Regions from separate parts of the Priestia sp. LL-8 genome, predicted to be linked through region 2. Evidence: a T-box and tRNA genes for the amino acid it is inferred to sense, from the RefSeq annotation. Region 2 holds a T-box; the other holds one or more tRNA genes.

Region 1 (7,687 bases), 300 kb from region 2:
ACCGAAGCTAATACCGGATAGGATCTTCTCCTTCATGGGAGATGATTGAAAGATGGTTTCGGCTATCACTTACAGATGGGCCCGCGGTGCATTAGCTAGTTGGTGAGGTAACGGCTCACCAAGGCAACGATGCATAGCCGACCTGAGAGGGTGATCGGCCACACTGGGACTGAGACACGGCCCAGACTCCTACGGGAGGCAGCAGTAGGGAATCTTCCGCAATGGACGAAAGTCTGACGGAGCAACGCCGCGTGAGTGATGAAGGCTTTCGGGTCGTAAAACTCTGTTGTTAGGGAAGAACAAGTACGAGAGTAACTGCTTGTACCTTGACGGTACCTAACCAGAAAGCCACGGCTAACTACGTGCCAGCAGCCGCGGTAATACGTAGGTGGCAAGCGTTATCCGGAATTATTGGGCGTAAAGCGCGCGCAGGCGGTTTCTTAAGTCTGATGTGAAAGCCCACGGCTCAACCGTGGAGGGTCATTGGAAACTGGGGAACTTGAGTGCAGAAGAGAAAAGCGGAATTCCACGTGTAGCGGTGAAATGCGTAGAGATGTGGAGGAACACCAGTGGCGAAGGCGGCTTTTTGGTCTGTAACTGACGCTGAGGCGCGAAAGCGTGGGGAGCAAACAGGATTAGATACCCTGGTAGTCCACGCCGTAAACGATGAGTGCTAAGTGTTAGAGGGTTTCCGCCCTTTAGTGCTGCAGCTAACGCATTAAGCACTCCGCCTGGGGAGTACGGTCGCAAGACTGAAACTCAAAGGAATTGACGGGGGCCCGCACAAGCGGTGGAGCATGTGGTTTAATTCGAAGCAACGCGAAGAACCTTACCAGGTCTTGACATCCTCTGACAACTCTAGAGATAGAGCGTTCCCCTTCGGGGGACAGAGTGACAGGTGGTGCATGGTTGTCGTCAGCTCGTGTCGTGAGATGTTGGGTTAAGTCCCGCAACGAGCGCAACCCTTGATCTTAGTTGCCAGCATTTAGTTGGGCACTCTAAGGTGACTGCCGGTGACAAACCGGAGGAAGGTGGGGATGACGTCAAATCATCATGCCCCTTATGACCTGGGCTACACACGTGCTACAATGGATGGTACAAAGGGCTGCAAGACCGCGAGGTCAAGCCAATCCCATAAAACCATTCTCAGTTCGGATTGTAGGCTGCAACTCGCCTACATGAAGCTGGAATCGCTAGTAATCGCGGATCAGCATGCCGCGGTGAATACGTTCCCGGGCCTTGTACACACCGCCCGTCACACCACGAGAGTTTGTAACACCCGAAGTCGGTGGAGTAACCGTAAGGAGCTAGCCGCCTAAGGTGGGACAGATGATTGGGGTGAAGTCGTAACAAGGTAGCCGTATCGGAAGGTGCGGCTGGATCACCTCCTTTCTAAGGATTTTTACATGACGTACGTTTTGACACTTTGTTCAGTTTTGAGAGTTCAATCTCTCAATTATAGAAAGCACACTACTTTCTTCTTATTAGATAAGAAGAATTTTGGTTGCGATTGTTCTTTGAAAACTAGATAACAGTAATTGCTGAGGAAAAGTGAAACTTTTCTTTAATCAAACCAATAAATAACACAACAATATGTTGTACCATTTATTCGCTAATGGTTAAGTTAGAAAGGGCGCACGGTGAATGCCTTGGCACTAGGAGCCGATGAAGGACGGGACTAACACCGATATGCTTCGGGGAGCTGTAAGTGAGCTTTGATCCGGAGATTTCCGAATGGGGAAACCCACTGTTCGTAATGGAACAGTATCTTTATCTGAATACATAGGATATTGAAGGCAGACCCGGGGAACTGAAACATCTAAGTACCCGGAGGAAGAGAAAGCAAATGCGATTTCCTGAGTAGCGGCGAGCGAAACGGAATTAGCCCAAACCAAGAGGCTTGCCTCTTGGGGTTGTAGGACACTCTATACGGAGTTACAAAGGAACGAAGTAAATGAAGCGACCTGGAAAGGTCCGTCGAAGAAGGTAACAACCCTGTAGTTGAAACTTCGTTCCCTCTTGAGTGGATCCTGAGTACGGCGGAACACGTGAAATTCCGTCGGAAGCTGGGAGGACCATCTCCCAAGGCTAAATACTACCTAGTGACCGATAGTGAACCAGTACCGTGAGGGAAAGGTGAAAAGCACCCCGGAAGGGGAGTGAAAGAGATCCTGAAACCGTGTGCCTACAAGTAGTCAGAGCCCGTTAACGGGTGATGGCGTGCCTTTTGTAGAATGAACCGGCGAGTTACGATCCCATGCAAGGTTAAGCTGATAAGGCGGAGCCGTAGCGAAAGCGAGTCTGAATAGGGCGTTTAGTATGTGGTTGTAGACCCGAAACCAGGTGATCTACCCATGTCCAGGGTGAAGTTCAGGTAACACTGAATGGAGGCCCGAACCCACGCACGTTGAAAAGTGCGGGGATGAGGTGTGGGTAGCGGAGAAATTCCAATCGAACCTGGAGATAGCTGGTTCTCTCCGAAATAGCTTTAGGGCTAGCCTCATGTTGTGAGAGTCTTGGAGGTAGAGCACTGATTGGACTAGGGGCCCCCAACGGGTTACCGAATTCAGTCAAACTCCGAATGCCAAAGACTTATCCATGGGAGTCAGACTGCGAGTGATAAGATCCGTAGTCAAAAGGGAAACAGCCCAGACCACCAGCTAAGGTCCCCAAGTATACGTTAAGTGGAAAAGGATGTGGAGTTGCTTAGACAACCAGGATGTTGGCTTAGAAGCAGCCACCATTTAAAGAGTGCGTAATAGCTCACTGGTCGAGTGACTCTGCGCCGAAAATGTACCGGGGCTAAACGTATCACCGAAGCTGTGGATTGACATCTTTGATGTCAGTGGTAGGAGAGCGTTCTAAGTGCTGTGAAGTCAGACCGTAAGGACTGGTGGAGCGCTTAGAAGTGAGAATGCCGGTATGAGTAGCGAAAGACAAGTGAGAATCTTGTCCACCGAATGCCTAAGGTTTCCTGAGGAAGGCTCGTCCGCTCAGGGTTAGTCGGGACCTAAGCCGAGGCTGAAAAGCGTAGGCGATGGCCAACAGGTTGATATTCCTGTACCACCTCCCCGCCGTTTGAGTAATGGGGGGACGCAGTAGGATAGGGTAAGCGCGCTGCTGGATATGCGCGTTCAAGCAGTTAGGCTGATGAGTAGGCAAATCCGCTCATCATAAAGGCTGAGCTGTGATGACGAGGGAATTATAGTACCGAAGTTCCTGATTCCACACTGCCAAGAAAAGCCTCTAGCGAGGCGGGAGGTGCCCGTACCGCAAACCGACACAGGTAGGCGAGGAGAGAATCCTAAGGTGATCGAGAGAACTCTCGTTAAGGAACTCGGCAAAATGACCCCGTAACTTCGGGAGAAGGGGTGCTCTGGTAGGGTGTATAGCCCGAGAGAGCCGCAGTGAATAGGCCCAGGCGACTGTTTAGCAAAAACACAGGTCTCTGCGAAGCCGCAAGGCGAAGTATAGGGGCTGACGCCTGCCCGGTGCTGGAAGGTTAAGAGGAGGGGTTATCCTTTGGGAGAAGCTCTGAATCGAAGCCCCAGTAAACGGCGGCCGTAACTATAACGGTCCTAAGGTAGCGAAATTCCTTGTCGGGTAAGTTCCGACCCGCACGAAAGGCGTAACGATCTGGGCACTGTCTCAACGAGAGACTCGGTGAAATTATAGTACCTGTGAAGATGCAGGTTACCCGCGACAGGACGGAAAGACCCCGTGGAGCTTTACTGTAGCCTGATATTGAATTTTGGTACAGCTTGTACAGGATAGGTAGGAGCCTGAGAAGCCGGAGCGCTAGCTTCGGTGGAGGCGTCGGTGGGATACTACCCTGGCTGTATTGAAATTCTAACCCGCGGCCCTGATCGGGCCGGGAGACAGTGTCAGGTGGGCAGTTTGACTGGGGCGGTCGCCTCCTAAAATGTAACGGAGGCGCCCAAAGGTTCCCTCAGAATGGTTGGAAATCATTCGTAGAGTGTAAAGGCACAAGGGAGCTTGACTGCGAGACCTACAAGTCGAGCAGGGACGAAAGTCGGGCTTAGTGATCCGGTGGTTCCGCATGGAAGGGCCATCGCTCAACGGATAAAAGCTACCCCGGGGATAACAGGCTTATCTCCCCCAAGAGTCCACATCGACGGGGAGGTTTGGCACCTCGATGTCGGCTCATCGCATCCTGGGGCTGTAGTCGGTCCCAAGGGTTGGGCTGTTCGCCCATTAAAGCGGTACGCGAGCTGGGTTCAGAACGTCGTGAGACAGTTCGGTCCCTATCCGTCGTGGGCGTAGGAAATTTGAGAGGAGCTGTCCTTAGTACGAGAGGACCGGGATGGACACACCGCTGGTGTACCAGTTGTCTTGCCAAAGGCATCGCTGGGTAGCTATGTGTGGACGGGATAAGTGCTGAAAGCATCTAAGCATGAAGCCCCCCTCAAGATGAGATTTCCCATAGCGCAAGCTAGTAAGATCCCTGAAAGATGATCAGGTTGATAGGTCAGAGGTGGAAGCGTGGCGACATGTGTAGCTGACTGATACTAATCGATCGAGGACTTAACCAAAACTTTAAAAGCGTAAGCTTTGCTCAGCAAACTGTTATCTAGTTTTGAAAGAATAAATCTTTCGAAAAAAAGTATTGCTTTCTTTATGAAATAGTGTATAATGTAATATGTCTGGTGGCGATAGCGAAGAGGTCACACCCGTTCCCATACCGAACACGGAAGTTAAGCTCTTTAGCGCCAATGGTAGTTGGGACTTTGTCCCTGTGAGAGTAGGACGTTGCCAGGCTTATATATCGGAGGATTAGCTCAGCTGGGAGAGCACCTGCCTTACAAGCAGGGGGTCGGCGGTTCGATCCCGTCATCCTCCACCATCGACTATTTAAGTCAGAGATTGCACGCCGGTGTAGCTCAATTGGTAGAGCAACTGACTTGTAATCAGTAGGTTGGGGGTTCAAGTCCTCTTGCCGGCACCATTTTTTCGAGCCATTAGCTCAGTTGGTAGAGCATCTGACTTTTAATCAGAGGGTCGAAGGTTCGAGTCCTTCATGGCTCACCATTTATATTCACACGCGGGTGTGGCGGAATTGGCAGACGCGCTAGACTTAGGATCTAGTGTCTTACGACGTGGGGGTTCAAGTCCCTTCACCCGCATCTTTCATTAATTTCATATATGCGCGGAAGTAGTTCAGTGGTAGAACACCACCTTGCCAAGGTGGGGGTCGCGAGTTCGAACCTCGTCTTCCGCTCCACATATATAAGTCCTGCCGGGGTGGTGGAATTGGCAGACACACAGGACTTAAAATCCTGCGGTAGGTGACTACCGTGCCGGTTCAAGTCCGGCCCTCGGCACCATTTTAATAAGCGCCCGTAGCTCAATTGGATAGAGCGTTTGACTACGGATCAAAAGGTTAGGGGTTCGACTCCTCTCGGGCGCGCCATAAACGGGAAGTAGCTCAGCTTGGTAGAGCACTTGGTTTGGGACCAAGGGGTCGCAGGTTCGAATCCTGTCTTCCCGACCATTTATGGGGCCTTAGCTCAGCTGGGAGAGCGCCTGCCTTGCACGCAGGAGGTCAGCGGTTCGATCCCGCTAGGCTCCACCAATTAAATTAAATAATTGTAACGAATAATATGGCGGTGTAGCTCAGCTGGCTAGAGCGTACGGTTCATACCCGTGAGGTCGTGGGTTCGACTCCCTCCGCCGCTACCATATAAGTTACATTTGTTATAAATATACGGAGGAATACCCAAGTCCGGCTGAAGGGATCGGTCTTGAAAACCGACAGGGGTGTTAAAGCCCGCGGGGGTTCGAATCCCTCTTCCTCCGCCATTTATTTATATCATATTCATATCATCGCGGGGTGGAGCAGTTCGGTAGCTCGTCGGGCTCATAACCCGAAGGTCGCAGGTTCAAATCCTGTCCCCGCAACCAAAGTGGTCCCGTGGTGTAGCGGTTAACATGCCTGCCTGTCACGCAGGAGATCGCGGGTTCGATTCCCGTCGGGACCGCCATTTTGTTTGGCTCGGTAGCTCAGTTGGTAGAGCAAAGGACTGAAAATCCTTGTGTCGGCGGTTCGATTCCGTCCCGAGCCACCATTTTAAGACGGCGATTGTGGCGAAGTGGTTAACGCACCGGATTGTGGTTCCGGCATTCGTGGGTTCGATTCCCATCAGTCGCCCCATCTTAAGTAACGCGGGTGTAGTTTAGTGGTAAAACCTCAGCCTTCCAAGCTGATGTCGTGAGTTCGATTCTCATCACCCGCTCCAAATAATGGGCCTATAGCTCAGCTGGTTAGAGCGCACGCCTGATAAGCGTGAGGTCGGTGGTTCGAGTCCACTTAGGCCCACCATATTCCACAGTAGCTCAGTGGTAGAGCTATCGGCTGTTAACCGATCGGTCGTAGGTTCGAGTCCTACCTGTGGAGCCATACGGAGAAGTACTCAAGTGGCTGAAGAGGCGCCCCTGCTAAGGGTGTAGGTCGTGTAAGCGGCGCGAGGGTTCAAATCCCTCCTTCTCCGCCAGTCGTTTTAAATTTAAATATGGCCCGTTGGTCAAGCGGTTAAGACACCGCCCTTTCACGGCGGTAACACGGGTTCGAATCCCGTACGGGTCATCTTAAAAAGGTTTGCATATATTGCAAACCTTTTTTTATTTGCGCTTTTTTAAAGATTAAGTAAACAGAAATAATAGTTAGGAATAATTACCATGAATTTTCAGAATAAAAAGTAAGTTTCAAGCAGGATTTTCCCTATATCATATGGAATTATTCATAAAGTAATAAAGTATGAAGAGCATGGAATAAAGAGTAATTTTAAAGAACATTTATTCTATTATATTTGCAGAAAAGGTTTATGTTTTTACTATAAAAGGGAATGAGTGGTAAGAAGCGTATATTATGTGCGTATATCATGTTTGAAGTTAAAGGGGTGGCAAAAGTGAATCTAGCGGTTCAGCCTACTGAATTTGATGTTCATTTGTATCACGAAGGAAACTTATTTCGCAGTTACTCTATTTTCGGTGCGCATCAGGTAACGGTAGAAGGAATTGAAGGCGTACGATTTTGCGTGTGGGCACCTCATGCAAAGGGTGTAAGCGTTGTAGGTGATTTTAATAAATGGAACGGTTTTCAACATTCAATGGTTAAAGTTAATGAAGAAGGTATTTGGATGACATTTATCCCTGAATTAGAACAAGGGACTATTTATAAATATGAAATCATCACACAAAGCAATCAAAAAAAATTAAAAGCAGATCCATACGCTTTCTTCAGTGAAGTGCGTCCAAACACTGCTTCTATTGTTTACTCATTGGATGGGTACAAATGGAACGACCAATATTGGCGTAGAAAGAAAAAACAGCAAAATATATATGAAAGACCACTGTGTATTTACGAGCTGCATGCAGGGTCTTGGAGGACTCATGAAGATGGCAGCCTTTATACATACAGTGAATTAGCACAGGAGCTTATTCCTTATATTGCTGAACAAGGTTTTACACATATTGAGTTATTACCAGTCATTGAGCATCCGCTCGACCGATCCTGGGGATATCAAGGAACTGGATACTATTCTGCTACCAGTCGATATGGTACACCTAAAGAGTTGATGAACTTTATAGATGAGTGTCATCAAAATAATATAGGCGTTCTTTTAGACTGGGTACCCGGGCATTTTTGTAAGGATGAACATGGTCTGTA
Region 2 (7,687 bases):
TTCTTGAACGATTAGGTGGTAAAAATGTTTGTTGCGACAAGCAGCTTCCTGGTTAAATCTACTTCTGTAAAAGAAGATACAACCAGTTTCACCTCTTTTCTTCTTGGTTTTTTATAAGTATGAACAGAGAGGAGACATGAGATTACGATTCATTCGTATCGCCTATAGGTGTGAGATGGTATCGCTTCCTTAAACTCTCGCCTCTTCTAAAATTTTTCCATGATTTATGTTATTGTCTGCCCAAAGTCTAGTTTCATCCGTTCAAACAATGAATTCTTTTATTAAAATGCACTCTCACACGCAGGAATTATTATACTACAATTTATCTTATTTTTCGTCATTATCATACAATCTGCCCTAAGAATGCAAGGAAAAACCTTTTTATATCTAAAAATAACAGCCGCTATGTAAAAAAAAGCTGATAACAATTGTCATCAGCTTTTTCACTATAATTATTCGCCTTCTTCGTCAAGGAATGTATTAACCATTTCCTCAACCATGTCCCACTCTTCTTCTGTTTCAATCGGTTGAAGCTCACCGTCTTGACCATCTTCACTTGGTGTGAAAGCAGATGCATGAATTTCAATTTCCTCTTCATCATCTTGGTCTGCTCCGATTGGATAGTAAATTACATATGATTTGTTATATTGATCAGAATCAAATGTGAATAAAATTTCGCATAGCTGCTCATTTCCATTCTCATCGACGATTGTAATTTTATTTTCTTCTACGCTCATGTTTGCACCTCATTTTATATTGTAAGCTCTTAGCTTAACTTTTTCTTCAGCGAAAAGCAAGCCGTTCAGTTATTTCACTTCCCTTTTACGTACAAAAGAATATGCAAAAGGGAAATTCATAACTTGTCAGCTAAGGCAAAGCCTGCTGCTTTTCTTACTGTTTGCTGTCTAAGTATCCTTGAAGAATCATAACAGCTGCCATTTTATCGATTACTTTTTTGCGTTTCTTGCGGCTTACATCGGCAGACAGCAGTACTCGCTCCGCTGCCATCGTCGACAAGCGCTCGTCCCACATCATCGTTTCAATGTTAAGTTTTTCTGTGACATTGTCAGCAAACTCAATGCACGCTTCGCCTCGAGGGCCAATCGTACCATTCATATTTTTAGGAAGACCCACTACGATTTTCTCTACGGAATATTCGTCAATTAACTCCTGTAAACGAGGATATGATTGCTCCATCTGCTCATCTGCAATTTTAATTGTTTCAATTCCTTGCGCTGTCCATCCCATTTCATCACTAACTGCCACACCAATTGTCTTGGTTCCTACATCTAATCCTAATACGCGCATTTATGAATCCTTTCGATGCTGTTGTAAATAAGATTTAACAAGTTCTTCAATGAGCTCGTCTCGCTCTAACTGGCGAATTGTGTTTCTCGCATCGTTATGACGAGGAATGTAAGCAGGGTCTCCTGATAACAAATACCCAACGATTTGGTTAATCGGGTTGTAGCCTTTTTCTTGCAGTGCGTCATAAACCGTAAACAATACTTCATGTACGTTTGTTTCAGCTGGCTCATCTTGAAAATTAAATTGCATGGTTTTATCAAATGAACTCACGGTCCCACCTCACTCTCTTAATTTGTGAACACATTGTGCACTATGCTAAGTCTTATTTATATTGTACACCAAGAAAGAGGAGAATTAAACGGATTTAACCCATTCTTCTACAGTGCCAAGTGCTTTTTCAATTTGGCTAGCGTCTTTCCCTCCAGCTTGCGCCATGTCAGGGCGTCCGCCTCCGCCTCCGCCGCAAATCGTCGCTACTTCTTTGACAAGTTTGCCAGCATGATGGCCTTTAGCAATTAAATCTTTTGTTACACCAGCAATAATATTTACCTTTTCACCTTGTGGAGAAGCTAATACGATCACCGCAGATTCTAATTTTTGTTTTAAATCGTCGACCATTGCACGAAGGTTATTCATATCCGTTGCATTTACTTTCGCTGCTAGTACATTCACACCATTAATGTTTTGCACGCGGTCAACGAGATTGCCAGCTTCAATATTGCCAAGCTTTGTAGATAGTGAATCATTTTCACGCTGAAGGTTACGGATTTCTTCTAGTAATCCTTCTACGCGTCCTACTAAATCACGCGGATTGGATTTTACTTTTGCTGCAGCTTCTTTTAGTAAGCCTACTTGATCGTTCATTAACTGATAGGCAGCTTTTCCAGTTACAGCTTCAATGCGTCGAGTACCTGCACCGATTCCCGATTCTGATACAATTTTAAATAAACCGATAACAGATGTATTTGGCACGTGACATCCACCACATAATTCTAAGCTGTAGTCGCCTACTTGTACTACGCGCACGATATCTCCGTATTTCTCACCAAATAGTGCCATTGCACCCATCGCTTTTGCTTCGTCAATTGCTTTGTTTTCAATTTGTACAGAGATGCTGTCCCAAATCTTTTCATTAACGATTTGTTCAATTTTCTCAAGCTCTTCCTGTGTCACTTGACCAAAATGAGAGAAGTCAAAGCGCAAGCGATCCGCTGTTACTAAAGAACCCGCTTGATTAACATGCGTTCCTAACGTATCTTTTAATGCTTGATGCAATAAATGCGTTGCCGTATGGTTTTTCACAATCGCACTGCGGTTTTCTTCATCAAGCGTTGCCGTATATGTTTCACCTTTTAAAAGCTCACCGTTTGTTACAGATACCGTTTGGACATTTTGGCCGTTTGGCGCTTTTTGAACGTCTTTTACTTCAGCTGTTCCTGAAGCACTTTGGATCGTGCCTTGGTCCGCAATTTGACCGCCGCTTTCTGCGTAGAATGGCGTGTGGCTTAAGATGACTTGCGCTTCTGTTCCAGCCTCAGCGCGATCAACAAGCTCACCGTCTACAATAATTGCTTCAACAACTGTTTTTACTTCATTTTTATCATAGCCAACAAACTGACTTGCAACGGTTACTTCACCAAGTACGCCGCCTTGAACTTGCATAGAACTAGAATCTTGACGAGCAGCACGCGCACGCTCACGCTGTGCTTCCATTTCACGTTCAAAACCTGCATGATCAATTTTCATGTTCTCATCTTCTGCATATTCTTCCGTTAATTCAACAGGGAATCCATACGTGTCATATAAACGGAATACATCTTCGCCTTGTACTGTATCACTGTTTTGCGCTTTTTCCTTTTTAATAACAGTTGCCAAAATAGCTAGTCCGTCATTTAACGTTTCGTGAAAACGCTCTTCTTCATTTTTTACTACACGCTGGATAAAATCCGTTTTTTCCTTTACTTCCGGATAGAAATCAACCATGATTTCACCTACTACCGGCACTAGCTCGTACATGAACGGACGATTAATGTTTAACTTTTTAGCATAGCGAACTGCTCGGCGTAACAAACGGCGCAACACATACCCACGGCCTTCATTTGAAGGAAGCGCACCATCACCTACAGCAAATGTTACCGTACGAATATGGTCAGCAATGACTTTAAATGCCGTATCTTGCTCATCATTTGTACGATATTTAGCGCCTGAAATGTTTTCAGTTGCTTCAATAATTGGCATAAACAAATCTGTATCAAAGTTTGTTTGCACATCTTGAATAACAGAAACCATACGCTCTAAGCCCATTCCCGTATCAATGTTTTTCTTTGGAAGCGGCGTGTACGTATTATCAGGATTATGATTAAACTGAGAAAATACAAGGTTCCAAATTTCTAAATAACGCTCATTTTCTCCACCTGGATATAATTCCGGATCAGTTAGATCATTTCCATATGCTTCTCCGCGATCATAAAAGATCTCTGTATTTGGACCACTCGGACCTTCTCCGATATCCCAGAAATTACCTTCTAAACGAATGATGCGTTCTTTAGGCACGCCCATTTTTTCATTCCAAATCTTAAATGCTTCTTCATCTTCAGGGTGAACTGTTACAGATAGTTTATCTGCGTCGAATCCAATCCATTTATCGCTCGTTAAGAATTCCCATGCCCATTGGATTGCTTCTTCTTTGAAATAATCACCGATAGAGAAATTACCAAGCATTTCAAAAAACGTATGATGGCGAGCCGTTTTACCTACGTTTTCGATATCGTTTGTACGAATAGATTTTTGTGCGTTACAAATACGCGGATTTTGAGGAATAACACGACCATCAAAATATTTTTTTAATGTAGCTACTCCACTGTTAATCCATAATAAAGATGGATCTTCATGCGGAACTAAAGATGCGCTTGGTTCTACATCATGGCCTTTTTCTTTAAAGAAATCTAAATACATTTGACGAACTTGTGCTGACGTCAGTTTTTTCATGATTGGTCCTCCTTTAATACTCTTCTTATTTATAGACAAAAAAATGATGACATAAAAGCATCTATTTTCCCTGTGTCCAAAAGTAATTGCTAGTTATTTGCACACAAAAAAACTCTCATCCCTGTAGCAGGGACGAGAGTTGAACTCGCGGTACCACCCTGATTATAAATGCCAAAAGCATTTATCACCTTCATAGCGTTAACGTTGCTGACACGGCAGGTTTTAGCCTGCACTCTGGACTAGCGTTCCGCTGCTCTTTGTTTAGCGCTTCTTTCAGCCAAGGAAGCCCTTCTCTAAAAACCAGTGTGCAACGTACTCGATCCATCATTGTGTTCAAAATATGTAGCGTTTTCTTATGGCGATATTATGACAAATTAACCGCTCTTTGTCAATGTTTGAGCGTATAAGAGCGGATATGCAAAATAGATATTTTAATGACTGCTAAAATTGGCACAGCCAAAATGAGACCCAATACTCCTCCAAACTCTCCTCCTAAAAGGAGCGCAAGCATGATAAACAAAGGATGAATATGAAGACTCTTTCCTACGATAAGCGGAGACAGAACATTTCCCTCTAGAAACTGCAGCACAAAGATAATAATCACAATGGTGATAACCAGTTTTATCGAGATTGTGGCTGCAATAATAGCTGCTGGAACCGCGCCAATAATCGGGCCAAAATACGGGATGATATTCGTTACGCCAATAATAAAGCCTAAAAGAAGTGCATAAGGTACATGAAAGAACCACAGTGCTGCTGTGGCAATCACACCAATAATGAGACAAACAAAAAATTGCCCTCTAATGTAATTGCCGAGCGATTCATTCACATCCGATAAAAAACGTTCGCCTGGTTTGTGCCACTTTTTAGGTGTAACATAAGCTGTTGCTTTCTTAATAGAGGAAAAATCCTTTAGCATATAAAAAACAATAAATGGAATAATGATTAAAATCAAAAAAGAGGTAATCAATGATTTTAATCCTTCCGCCACTTTTGTAAGCCACACGTTGAGCGTAGCCTCTACATCATCAATGCTGCCTTCAATTTTTTCATGTACACCGTTTGGAAGTGAAGTTGTACGATCATGAATCGATTCTACCCAATGTCTATATGTATTCGTAAAATGAGGCAGCTGCTCGTTTAAATCTTTTACTTGTTCCACAAAAATAGGGTACGACTTATAGGCTCCAAATCCGATTCCTCCAAAAAAGATGATGTAGATCAGTAAAATAGCTAGAGGACGAGGCACGCCTTTGTCATGGGTTTTTTCAATAAGCGGATGAAGTAAATATGTAATGAATGCCGCAATAAAAAAAGGCAGCAGTGCTTTTAAAAACATGTAAATAACAGGAAGCCATAAAAACTGAACTTTAAAAAAGACTAATATGCACAGCAGCGCTAATAACAGCAGGCCGAATCTATAGAACCATTTGAATGAGCTATCTTTCAACGTAAACTCCTCCTCTCTTCTATTTTTTGATAAAGAAAGGAGTTTATACATGCAGTTGTCTCTTCTGCCTGTAAAAAAGCACTATTGCAGCTCAGTGCAATAGTGCTTTTTTTATTAGTGAATAGCTTTCATCATACGTTTACGCATTTTTTTCATATTTCTTTTTGTAAACATCTCTCGATCATCTGCCATTTTAAATGCATAAGCTCCAAGACCGAAAGCGACTACTGACGGAATGATTCTGCCCATTGCTCTTCCTCCCGGTAAAAAAGAATTAGAAATTGATTGTACGCTCGTCGTCTGAGAACAAATCATCAAGCGAGCTCAATGTTCCATCTTCTTCTACTTGGTGAGTATTAATTTGTCCTTTTGAAATAGTCATTTCAATAAAACAATTCCAGCAGTAATACTGATTTACACCAATTTTGCCAACGTCAATACTTTTACAGTTTGGACATTTAAACAAAGTCGACACCTCTTTATACGTTCTACTTATATAAACGCATTATGTCCACTTCTTTCCATGTCCATACTTTATTTTCTGACAATTAGCAAAGAAGGATGGCAACAAAGGAGTTTATTTAACTCTTTGTTAGCATGCGAAAGGTTACATAAAATCATACGGCGTAACGTTTTCCATCCCAATATTTGCATCTTTCATAAATGGAATTTCGGGATCTTCTATATCGTTATCTAAGCTTTCTCGAAGCAAGGGCTGTAGGTTCGTTTGTCGGACGCTGTCTTCATTTCGGCTGACTCCAAGCTGAAACGCTTCGTCTTCGCCGCATAAAATTAAAAATTGTTTACTTCGCGTAACGGCGGTATAAAGCAAATTGCGTCGCAGCATTCGGTAATAGCTTTTGACAATCGGAAGTACAACAATAGGAAATTCACTTCCCTGTGATTTATGGATGGAACAGCAGTATGCATGGGTTATTTGATTAAAGTCTTGCTTTGTGTAAGTTACTTCATTTCCTTCATATGAAATAACCAGCATATCCTGTTTTTCCGTATTTTCTTTGGCAAAGAAAACCGAGACGATTTCTCCCATGTCTCCGTTAAATACGTTGCTATCCGGCTGATTTACAAGCTGCAGCACTTTATCTCCGACTCGGTACGTAATATCTCCGTGCTTAAGCTCTCTTCTTTGCTCAGAAGCCGGGTTAAATAATTCCTGAAGAACTTCATTCAGTTTATCAATCCCTGCAGGACCTTTATACATAGGAGCTAAAACTTGAATATCTTTAGCCGTATAGCCTTTTTTTAACGCATTCCCGCAAACTTGTTGCACGACGTTTGTGATGTGCTGTCCTTGACAACGAATAAAGGAACGATCTCCTTGCTGCCTCGATAAGTCTTCCGGAAGCTTTCCTTTTTTTATTTCATGAGCCAAATCAATAATTGACGATCCTTCCGCTTGCCTGTATACATCCGTCAGGCGGACGGTAGGAACTACTTCTGAACTCAGTAAATCTTTTAACACCTGTCCCGGACCTACTGAAGGAAGCTGGTCTTCGTCTCCAACTAAAATAACCTGTAAATTAGCAGGAAGAGATTTAAACAGCTGATGAGCAAGCCACAAATCTACCATTGATACTTCATCCACAATCAGTAATTTTCCGTCAATTGGATTCTCCTCATTATGATCAAATCCTTCTTGTCCGTTCCATTTTAATAATCTGTGAATCGTAACCGCCGGAAGTCCCGTCGCTTCGCTCATTCGTTTAGCAGCTCGTCCAGTAGGTGCGACAAGTAAAACAGGAAAAGCTTCATCTTTTTTATAGTCCCCTGGATTTAACGAACATCCATGAAGTTCTGCATAGAGTTCGACTATTCCTTTAATAACTGTTGTTTTCCCTGTACCTGGTCCACCTGTTAAAAGAAGCATTGGAGACATTAAAGCGGTTTGTATACCCTTGCGCTGAGACGGTGCATATTGCA

What was found. A T-box is a leader RNA that pairs with one kind of tRNA and senses whether it is charged. The one in region 2 lies ahead of alaS (alanine--tRNA ligase), so its partner is inferred to be a tRNA-Ala.
Region 1: it encodes a tRNA-Ala, which carries the amino acid that the T-box ahead of alaS (alanine--tRNA ligase) is inferred to sense. The anticodon was not compared.

Annotation. Positions count from the first base shown of each region.
Region 1 is NZ_JAZAQH010000001.1:4,689,706-4,697,392, reverse strand. It holds rRNA gene U9R83_RS24550 (16S ribosomal RNA) at 1-1,392, shown strand, start outside; rRNA gene U9R83_RS24545 (23S ribosomal RNA) at 1,618-4,553, shown strand; rRNA gene rrf (5S ribosomal RNA) at 4,664-4,779, shown strand; tRNA gene U9R83_RS24535 (tRNA-Val) at 4,789-4,864, shown strand; tRNA gene U9R83_RS24530 (tRNA-Thr) at 4,891-4,966, shown strand; tRNA gene U9R83_RS24525 (tRNA-Lys) at 4,974-5,049, shown strand; tRNA gene U9R83_RS24520 (tRNA-Leu) at 5,063-5,144, shown strand; tRNA gene U9R83_RS24515 (tRNA-Gly) at 5,168-5,242, shown strand; tRNA gene U9R83_RS24510 (tRNA-Leu) at 5,257-5,345, shown strand; tRNA gene U9R83_RS24505 (tRNA-Arg) at 5,355-5,431, shown strand; tRNA gene U9R83_RS24500 (tRNA-Pro) at 5,436-5,512, shown strand; tRNA gene U9R83_RS24495 (tRNA-Ala) at 5,518-5,593, shown strand; tRNA gene U9R83_RS24490 (tRNA-Met) at 5,624-5,700, shown strand; tRNA gene U9R83_RS24485 (tRNA-Ser) at 5,728-5,820, shown strand; tRNA gene U9R83_RS24480 (tRNA-Met) at 5,846-5,922, shown strand; tRNA gene U9R83_RS24475 (tRNA-Asp) at 5,927-6,002, shown strand; tRNA gene U9R83_RS24470 (tRNA-Phe) at 6,011-6,086, shown strand; tRNA gene U9R83_RS24465 (tRNA-His) at 6,097-6,172, shown strand; tRNA gene U9R83_RS24460 (tRNA-Gly) at 6,184-6,257, shown strand; tRNA gene U9R83_RS24455 (tRNA-Ile) at 6,264-6,340, shown strand; tRNA gene U9R83_RS24450 (tRNA-Asn) at 6,344-6,418, shown strand; tRNA gene U9R83_RS24445 (tRNA-Ser) at 6,422-6,512, shown strand; tRNA gene U9R83_RS24440 (tRNA-Glu) at 6,533-6,604, shown strand; gene glgB (1,4-alpha-glucan branching protein GlgB) at 6,900-7,687, shown strand, end outside.
Region 2 is NZ_JAZAQH010000001.1:4,388,899-4,396,585, forward strand. It holds gene mltG (endolytic transglycosylase MltG) at 1-40, opposite strand, end outside; gene U9R83_RS22985 (DUF1292 domain-containing protein) at 453-737, opposite strand; gene ruvX (Holliday junction resolvase RuvX) at 892-1,308, opposite strand; gene U9R83_RS22995 (IreB family regulatory phosphoprotein) at 1,309-1,578, opposite strand; gene alaS (alanine--tRNA ligase) at 1,663-4,296, opposite strand; T-box leader at 4,422-4,633, opposite strand; gene U9R83_RS23005 (AI-2E family transporter) at 4,685-5,746, opposite strand; gene U9R83_RS23010 (YrzQ family protein) at 5,861-5,995, opposite strand; gene U9R83_RS23015 (hypothetical protein) at 6,021-6,212, opposite strand; gene recD2 (SF1B family DNA helicase RecD2) at 6,354-7,687, opposite strand, start outside.